One region of the Peribacillus sp. FSL H8-0477 genome, then DNA from elsewhere that is predicted to be linked to it. Evidence: riboswitches for the same ligand, from Rfam matches in the RefSeq annotation. Region 1 holds a riboswitch; each other region holds the start of a gene.
What was found. A riboswitch is a leader RNA that binds a small molecule or an ion and turns the genes downstream of it on or off. The one in region 1 is predicted to bind S-adenosylmethionine.
Positions count from the first base shown of each region.

Region 2: it holds a riboswitch for S-adenosylmethionine, as region 1 does, so the genes downstream of both, MHI18_RS20590 (methionine ABC transporter ATP-binding protein) here and MHI18_RS13470 (hypothetical protein) in region 1, are expected to answer to the same signal.
Region 3: it holds a riboswitch for S-adenosylmethionine, as region 1 does, so the genes downstream of both, metK (methionine adenosyltransferase) here and MHI18_RS13470 (hypothetical protein) in region 1, are expected to answer to the same signal.

Region 1 covers NZ_JBBODE010000002.1:347,096-350,201, forward strand. The annotation lists gene MHI18_RS13455 (EamA family transporter) at 1-189, opposite strand, end outside; gene MHI18_RS13460 (DUF5316 family protein) at 449-661, opposite strand; gene MHI18_RS13465 (hypothetical protein) at 1,033-1,251, shown strand; gene MHI18_RS13470 (hypothetical protein) at 1,293-1,625, opposite strand; SAM riboswitch class I at 1,698-1,798, opposite strand; gene MHI18_RS13475 (GDSL-type esterase/lipase family protein) at 1,960-2,685, shown strand; gene purT (phosphoribosylglycinamide formyltransferase 2) at 2,941-3,106, shown strand, end outside.
Region 2 covers NZ_JBBODE010000002.1:1,820,801-1,823,906, forward strand. The annotation lists gene MHI18_RS20580 (pyridoxal phosphate-dependent aminotransferase) at 1-189, opposite strand, end outside; gene MHI18_RS20585 (carbon-nitrogen family hydrolase) at 276-1,070, shown strand; SAM riboswitch class I at 1,147-1,256, shown strand; gene MHI18_RS20590 (methionine ABC transporter ATP-binding protein) at 1,399-2,412, shown strand; gene MHI18_RS20595 (methionine ABC transporter permease) at 2,402-3,073, shown strand; gene MHI18_RS20600 (MetQ/NlpA family ABC transporter substrate-binding protein) at 3,091-3,106, shown strand, end outside.
Region 3 covers NZ_JBBODE010000001.1:1,613,541-1,616,646, reverse strand. The annotation lists gene pckA (phosphoenolpyruvate carboxykinase (ATP)) at 1-757, opposite strand, end outside; SAM riboswitch class I at 1,053-1,223, shown strand; gene metK (methionine adenosyltransferase) at 1,445-2,644, shown strand; gene MHI18_RS08145 (gamma carbonic anhydrase) at 2,752-3,106, opposite strand, start outside.

The sequences.
Region 1 (3,106 bases):
TAAATCCATAGGATTAAAAGTCAATCCTTTGAATAAAAGGTACCCTGTTGCATGCAAACCCATAACCAAGCCGACCATAATGATGATTTTAATATGGCTGAACTTATCATTACTATCTGTTCCTTTTTTATAAAATAGATCCGCCCCGCCCCATGCAAGTGCTGTGAGTAGAGCAAAAATAAACCACATAATGAATTCTCCTCTTTTTGTTTATTATACAAATATAGCAATGAGATAATTAATTAAAACTCTTAATTATACAACGGATAATAATCACGTCAAGAAGAAGTTTAAATAAGGGTTCATTTAGAACGCACTTTCTCTGGATGCAGAGAAAGGGTTTTTTGAAAGGATTATTTAGCGGGTCAATAGTTATTGATAAAATAAAAAATCAAAAGGCTGCCGACTCTTTCTCAACAGCCTAGAAGCGATATAAATATCTTGAGAATCATATTGTATTTTTAAAATACAACATTCCGCTTATGGCTAGAGAAAGGATGCCTAAAAATCCAGAATAAATGGCTATTCTTGTTCTGGATCTTCTATATGCGGTTGTTTCATTATTGAATGTAGCTCTTTGCTGTTGAGGCGTCGTCCATGCCCCAACTGATATACCGGAGATAATGATACAGACTACACCGACAAAAAAGAAGTACTGCAAATAAACACCCCCTTTCTTCTATTAGTACGTTACATAATCTTATAAGTTTCGCTATTAAGTAAAATGATTGATAAAATACCTACTCTTTCTATTCTGCTCATTTATTTTAAAAACTAATAGGAGTTTCTTCCAATTTTTATTTATTAAAAGATTTATTTTATTTAATCAATCGATTGATTAAACTGGTTAAACCAATGATACATAAGGGTTTTAAAAGTTACAGACAGTTCGTTAATGATTTAGAAAATAAATTATTTAAATAATTTTTAAAATACAGTTTATTTGGGTATATACTTAAAGTAGATGAAGTAGGACAAGTGCTGTACATCGAGTTCCTATTAGTTTTAAAAAACCGTAATGGAGGAATGGAAATGGAAAACATGGCGATGAGTATGATGATGAAGATGTCAATGGAAAGAATGATGACAGAAATGAATGGTATGAAAATGATGATGACTAGAATGCAAGGCATGGAAATGAATGATGAAATGGGTATGGATATGAAAGAAATGATGATGAAAATGCAAGAGTGTGATGAAATGATTTCAACCATGATGCAAATGATGTCAGCTATGAAGGTTAACGCATAAAAAAGATGGAGTATCTCATTAACGAGATACTCCATCTTTTTTTAGTTAGTTATGAACGATTTATCCTCTTGCAGACAGCGGATTTCCCGACTGATTTCCATACGCTGTTGTTTTAAAGTCCAGAGCTTTTCTCCTATTACTTCTGAGATGGCTGAATCATTTCGCAGTTCTTTGTAAAGAGCCAGTATTTCATTATTTACTCGCTCAAAGGACTCCCATAGAGCCTGAATCTCCCAGGTTTTATCTGTTTTCTGATTATGATTTTTTAGTTGTTCAATTATTTCATTTTGCCAATGAATATCACCAAGATCTTTTGCAAAAAGGTAAAGATCTAAGTATTCATCCACGGTTAAAAACGTCTTATTATTTATCATCGATAAACTCTCCTTTTCTATACAAAAAAACTCTCTTCCTAAGAAGAGGGCTTTTGTAAGAAAAGACACCTCCCCTTATCGTCCAAAGCTAAGCTTTGCTGGAATTAGCACCATCACTACGTGTGGTTGCTGAGGTTTCGTCGGGCCAGTCCCTCCACCTCTCTGGATAAGAGATATGTTTTTATTTTATAAGTAGTATTTTGATTATTCTAATAAAAAAAATTGAATTTGTCAATTGAATGTCGAAAAAATTACTTTAGTCCTAAGAAGGATTTTCAATATAAATACTGAATTTGAACTAGTGAACACCAAAAATTATCAAGGGGGAATTATTTTGAATCGAAAACAGAAAACTGCAAGTATCGTGTTAGCCATGTCACTAGTAGTCGGTGTGCCATTTAGTGCTTCAGCAAAAAAAGCTCCTGCACCAGTAAAGGTTGAATATGTGGCATTAGGGGATTCGTTAGCAGCAGGGCTGTCACCGAATGGCTATTTAGATTATGGGTATGTTGATTATATTGCTGATTCATTTGTGGCAAAAAAGTATAAATTAGCAGACTTTGATAATTTCAGCGTACCAGGTTATACATCGGATCGTCTTCTGCTAGATGTAACGAAAAGCAAGAAAATCAGGAAGGAAATTAAAAGCGCTACTCATATTACCATTGATATCGGGGCAAATGATTTACTTGCCAAGATAAATACGGATCCTTCGAAAGCGTCGGAAGCACTTGTCGCTGTTTCTACTAATCTGAATAAGATACTAAAAACAATTGACGGCCTTAATCCAAAGGTAAAGGTTTATGTAATGGGTTACTATAATTGTTTCCCTTATTATCCAGCTGAACAGCAAGCTGCTTTAATGCCGTTGCTAACAGGGCTTAATACGCAAATTAAGTCAGCAGCAGCAGAAAATGGCGACACGTTTGTGGCGACTGACAAAGCGATTGCTAAGAATTATAAAAAGTATCTTCCAAATAAGACGAATATTCATTTGAGTGAATCTGGATATAAAGTGCTTGCAGCTGAATTTTGGAAGGCAATAAGTAAAAAGAAATAATCAGTGAGCTATGAAGAGTCCTCTTAATTGAAGGGCTTTTTTTATGGAAAATTATTTAATCAATCGATTGATTAAATTTGGGGACACCAAAATTTTTCTGTATATAACCAATATGTATTGTACGTTATGAGGTAGGTTTTTTATGTTAATCTAGTATTATAATTGATTTATTGTTGTTAAAAACGAATAATACTAGATTACTTTATTATAATAGTTCGTATATAATGAAAAAGAGAAAAGGGGAGGTTGACTAATATGTATAAAGCTAAGAAAATTTTACTGTTAGGATCTGGAGAATTAGGAAAAGAAGTGATTATTGAAGCACAGCGCCTGGGTGTAGAGACGATTGCTGTTGACCGTTATGCAGATGCACCAGCGATGCAGGCAGCCCACCGCAGTTATGTGATTGATATGCTGAATG
Region 2 (3,106 bases), 1.5 Mb from region 1:
TTTATGGTTCACAGGGTTTTCAACAGCTTGTTGTAATGCTTTTACGATGTGTGGGGGTGTTGGTTGGTCCGGGTTACCTTGACCTAAATTGATTACATCGCGTCCTTGTGCCACAGCAGCTCCTACTTTTTGTACAAGAGAAGCAAAAAACTGTGGAGGTAATTGTTGTAGTTTTTTTGAGAGTTCCATGGATTTTCCTCATTTTTTAAAATAGTTGTAATCATCTGCTAAATATTATAACCTTTTGAGTATCTTGTCTATAGGTGGGTGTATCCATGAAAATCGCTTGCATTCAGCTCGACGTAGCATTTGCTGATCCTGAAAAAAATTTTCACAACGTCCAAACGTTTATCGGAAAAGTGGTAAGTGAAGGTGCAGAGCTCGTTGTTTTACCTGAAATGTGGAATACTGCCTATGCATTAACAGAGTTAGAACAACTTGCCGATATCGAAGGAAAGCGCACAAAAAAATTCCTTTCCGATTTAGCACGCAAACATCACATTCATATCGTAGGTGGTTCGGTTTCAACAAAAAAAGGAGATAATTTCTACAACACGATGTATGTGTATACGAATGAGGGAGAGCTAGTAGGGGAATACGATAAAGCACATTTGTTCCGTCTGATGAATGAACATCTCTACCTACAAGCAGGAAATAAGGAAAATGTGTTTTCTCTAGGTTCTATTCAAGCTGGTGGAGTCATATGTTATGACCTAAGATTCCCAGAATGGCTACGGGCGCATGCATTAGCTGGAGCAAAGGTATTATTCGTTCCAGCTCAGTGGCCGTCGACACGCATTGACCATTGGAAGATATTACTTCAAGCCCGTGCAATTGAAAATCAATGTTTCGTTATTGCGGTGAATAGAACGGGTACTGACCCGAACAATCAGTTTAATGGCCAATCCATGATTATTGCACCGTGGGGGAAAGTATTGTGGACTGGCACTGAACATGAAGAATACGCGGTGATTGACGTGGATTTTTCAGTAGTAGATGAAGTGCGCACACGTATACCAGTGTATGAAGATCGTAGACCGTCACTCTACCAACCATTGATTGAAAATTAAAAAAAAGGTTTGACACTCGTTGTGAAACGTCGTAAGATTTAGTTCGAGCAACAAAAACAAAACAACTACATATGGAAACTTATCAAGAGTGACCGAGGGATAGGCCCTATGACGTCCGGCAACCCCCAGCAATAGGCTGGGAAGGTGCCAATTCCTACAGAATGATTTCATTCTGAAAGATAACCCAAAATCCATTTTTCGGTGCCTCTTTCATTATGAAAGGGGCATTTTTTATTTTGTTAAAGAAATTTTTTCTAAAAACTCGACATGTCCTGCTACGTACTGAAGGGGACTTTACGCTTTTCTAATTTGTAAAAAGGAGCTTGTGATGATACGAATAAGCGATTTATCTAAAGGATACAAAACGAAAAATGGTCTGGTAATGGGTGTTGACCGAGTAGATCTCACCATCCCTGAAGGGGAAGTGTTCGGAATTGTGGGGTATTCAGGAGCTGGTAAGAGTTCGCTACTACGTTGTATCAACTTACTTGAAAGACCAACAAGTGGAAAGATAGAAGTGAATGGACGCGATTTAACAAAATTAAAGCGAGAAGAATTACGGAAAGCACGCTTGAAAATCGGTATGATTTTCCAACACTTTCACTTGATTAGTCAAAAGACAGTAGCTGAAAATATTGCATTCGCATTAAGAGCGGCAAACACACCAAAAGAAAAAATGGCATCTCGTGTAGTGGAGCTTCTTGAGATGGTTGGTTTAACTGACAAAAAAGATGTGTTTCCAGCACAACTGAGTGGTGGGCAAAAGCAACGTGTTGGAATAGCACGTGCACTAGCCAATAACCCTTCTTTGTTACTGTGTGACGAAGCAACCTCTGCGCTTGATCCAAACACTACGTTATCCATTCTACGATTGCTAAAAAAGATAAACCGCGAATTAAACATCACGATTGTGTTAATCACGCATGAAATGAATGTAGTAAAAGAGATTTGCGATCGCATGGCAGTTATGCAAGATGGGCGAGTAGTGGAGGAAGGGTCGGTATACGAGATTTTCTCAAATCCAAAAGCTGAGCTGACTAAAGAATTTATTAGTAGCGTGCTGTCATTTGAAGTTCCACAAGCTATTTTGGCTAAAGTTACTGGTAGCATTGTGAAAGTAATGTTTAAAGGTGATGTGGCGGGTGAAGGTGTTATTTCAGATATGGTTCAGCATTTTGATGTACGTGGGAATTTCTTGCACGGCTCGATTGAATACATACAAGAAGTGCCGCTCGGTTTGTTTTTAATGGAAATTCAAGGACATCCGGACAATATAAAAAGAGCTATTACGTATGTGGAAGGACGCGGAGCGCAAGTGGAGGTGATTCAAAATGGGCATTGATTTCCAGCACGTGATTGAATTATGGCCAGACATTCTTAAAGCATTCGGGCAAACAATGTACATGATTGGGATTTCGCTGACTGTTGCGATTGTTATTGGATTACCACTTGGTATTGTTCTATTCATTACTGATCGTGGTTTATTCTTAGAAAATCGATTTGTAAAAGGCACGCTTGGTTTTATTGTTAATATGGTACGCTCCATTCCATTCATTATTTTATTAGTCGCACTTATTCCATTAACCAAATTACTAGTCGATTCAACGATCGGTCCAGCAGCAGCTAGTGTTTCTTTATCGGTTGCGGCAACTCCATTTTTCGCGCGAATTGTTGAAACATCACTCCGAGAAATTGATAAAGGCGTTATCGAAGCTGCAGTTGCAGTAGGAGCGACCCCTTGGATGATTATCAAAGATGTGTTATTGCCAGAAGCAAAGTCGAGCATTGTGCAAGGAGTGACGATGACCATCATTAGTCTAGTTGCTTACTCCGCAATGGCTGGAGTAGTTGGCGGCGGCGGAATTGGCGACTTGGCAATACGCTTCGGATATTACCGTTATGACAATACCATTATGGTTGTCACGGTTGTGATTTTAATTGTTCTCGTTCAAATCATTCAACAGTTGGGTGACTGGACGTCTAAAGCAATAGATAAACGATAAGAGGGAGAGAGACAGAGATGAAAAAAATTATAT
Region 3 (3,106 bases), on a different contig from region 1:
CACCAATTAATTTTCGGTTAGAGTCTGCAGATAATGTGGTCTTTCCAGTTCCTGATAGACCAAAGAATAATGCGACATCGCCTTCTCGGCCGACATTGGCTGAACAATGCATTGGAAGAATCCCTTTTTCAGGAAGAAGAAAGTTCATAACTGAAAAAATGGACTTTTTCATTTCTCCTGCGTATTCAGTACCGCCGATTAATACCGTCCTGCGTTCAAAAGAAATAATAATAAACGTTTCAGACTGTGTACCATCTACGGCTGGATCGGCTTTAAAGTTTGGTGCTGATATGACCGTAAATTCTGATAAATGATCTTGAAGGTCTTCTTCATTTGGCCGAATAAATAATTGATGGGCAAACAGATTATGCCAAGCGTATTCGTTAATGATTTGAATGGGTAATTGATGTTGTTTATCGGCACCTGCAAAGCCTTTGAAAACAAATACTTCATCTTTTTGTTTTAAATATTGCAGGACTTTATCGTATAACTTTGCGAATACTTCACTAGAAATCGGTTGGTTTACAGTCCCCCAATCAATCTTTTCATGAACCGCTTTTTCATCTACTATATATTTATCCTTAGGAGAACGTCCTGTGTATTTTCCGGTTTCAGCTTTTACAGCTCCTGTTGACGTGAGCTGCCCTTCATTGCGGCTTAATACTTTTTCCACTAATTGAGGTACAGAAAGCTGCACATGTATGTTGTTACCGGATAATAATTGGTGTAACTCATTTGAGATATCAAGCGTATTCATATAGGAGATACCTTCCTTTTTTTGAATTTATAATCAATTTATAAATAGTATAACACATTGATTTTAATAGTCTATACTATTTGTTTCGTTTCGTGTATTTACTGAGAGGAATTGGTTTGAATTCGGCAAAATTTAGTGAAAGGATCTACAGGGTATATGAGCGTATTACTCCATTTTTTCTCTGTACTATGACATAATGTGAGGATAGTGGAAATAGAAGTTTTTTTCTACTGAATGTGAAATAAGTATTGACAGAATTTGTAGAATTACGTTATGATTTTAAATTGTACGGATTCTCTTATCCCGAGATGGTGGAGGGCCAGGCCCAATGAAACCCAGCAACCTGCTAGAATGTTTGATTTTGATAAAACAATAAATTGCTTTTATCAGCAATTGTTTATTTTCAAAATCATTTTAGTGTTGGTGCTAACCTGAGCAAGGTAAAAAAACCCTTGAACGATAAGAGTGAAAGGATCAATTCGAGACAACAAACCTTTCCTCAAAAACTAGGAAGGGTTTTTATGCGTTTAATCATTCTTTTTTTACTATGAATGATTCGCATCAACCTTTCTGCTTCTATTATATAATACCAACTGGGAATGAGTTTCGTCTAACAAAATGGGAAAAGATAATGTGAATGGCTGCCATTCATTTTCTTAGCCTGAGAACATTTGAGGAGGCAAAAGAATGTCAAAGAAACGTCGTTTATTTACTTCTGAGTCTGTGACAGAAGGACATCCGGATAAAATTTGTGATCAGATTTCAGATTCAATTCTGGATGCTATCCTAGCTAAGGATGCAAATGCACGTGTTGCATGTGAAACATCTGTTACAACTGGTTTAGTTTTAGTTGCTGGTGAAATTACTACTTCTACCTATGTAGATATTCCAAGAATCGTACGTGATACAATTGCTGGTATTGGATACACACGCGCAAAATATGGTTTTGATGCTGAAACATGTGCTGTATTAAGTTCAATTGATGAACAGTCAGCAGATATTGCTGCTGGAGTCGATGAAGCTCTTGAATCTCGTGAAGGCCAAATGACTGATGATCAAATTAATGCAATTGGTGCTGGAGATCAGGGATTGATGTTTGGGTTTGCTTGTAACGAAACAGAAGAACTTATGCCGCTGCCTATTTCATTGGCTCATAAGCTTTCTCGTCGTCTGTCAGAAGTCCGTAAAAATGGAACGTTAGATTACCTTCGTCCAGATGGAAAAACTCAGGTAACAATTGAGTATGATGAAAATAACAAGCCTGTCCGTGTAGATACCATTGTTATTTCGACTCAACATAGTCCTGATGTTACATTGGAACAAATTCAACGCGATTTAAAAGAACATGTCATTAATGTGGTAGTGCCTAGCGAGTTAATTGATGCTGAAACAAAATATTTCATTAATCCAACTGGCCGTTTCGTAATTGGAGGACCACAAGGTGATGCAGGTCTGACAGGTCGGAAAATTATTGTTGATACTTACGGTGGGTATGCTCGTCATGGCGGCGGTGCATTTTCTGGTAAAGATCCGACAAAAGTGGACCGTTCAGCTGCGTATGCTGCGCGCTATGTAGCGAAGAATTTAGTGGCAGCGGGTCTGGCTGATAAAGTAGAAGTACAGCTTGCTTACGCTATTGGTGTAGCTAAGCCGGTATCAATCGCTGTTGATACATTCGGTACAGGAAAAGTGGATGAAGATATTTTAGTGGACTTAGTCAGTGCGAACTTTGATCTTCGTCCTGCTGGAATTATTAAAATGCTCGATCTTCGTAAACCGATTTATAAACAAACTGCAGCGTATGGACATTTTGGCCGTACAGATGTAGATCTTCCTTGGGAACGTACAGACAAGGCAGCTTCTTTAAAAGAACAAGCAAAAGCATAAACAAAAAAAAGAAATCTTACCTTGGTAAGATTTCTTTTTTTGCATTATCTGCTTTTCTGAATCAATACTATAACAATCAAGCTCTTAGCAGGTAAGGAATTCATATCTTATTCTAGTGGAGCAGTGTGTTTATAATATTGGCCCTTTTCGGCATATTCGTTTACGATGCGCTCCATGTCACGTTTGTCCTCTTCCGTCAGCTCCCGGATGACTTTAGCCGGTCTTCCGAAGGCCAATGTGTTAGGTGGAATCACTTTTCCTTGAGGGACTAAACTGCCGGCTCCGATAAATGCACCCTCACCGATTTCAGCTTTATCAAGAATGATTGAGCCCATTCCAACAAGTGCACCTTTCCTAACTTTACAGCTATGAAGAATAACTTGATGTCCAATAGTCACTTCATCTTCAATAATCAGTGGATTATTAGGGCTTTGGTGTAAAATACTATTATCCTGAATGTTA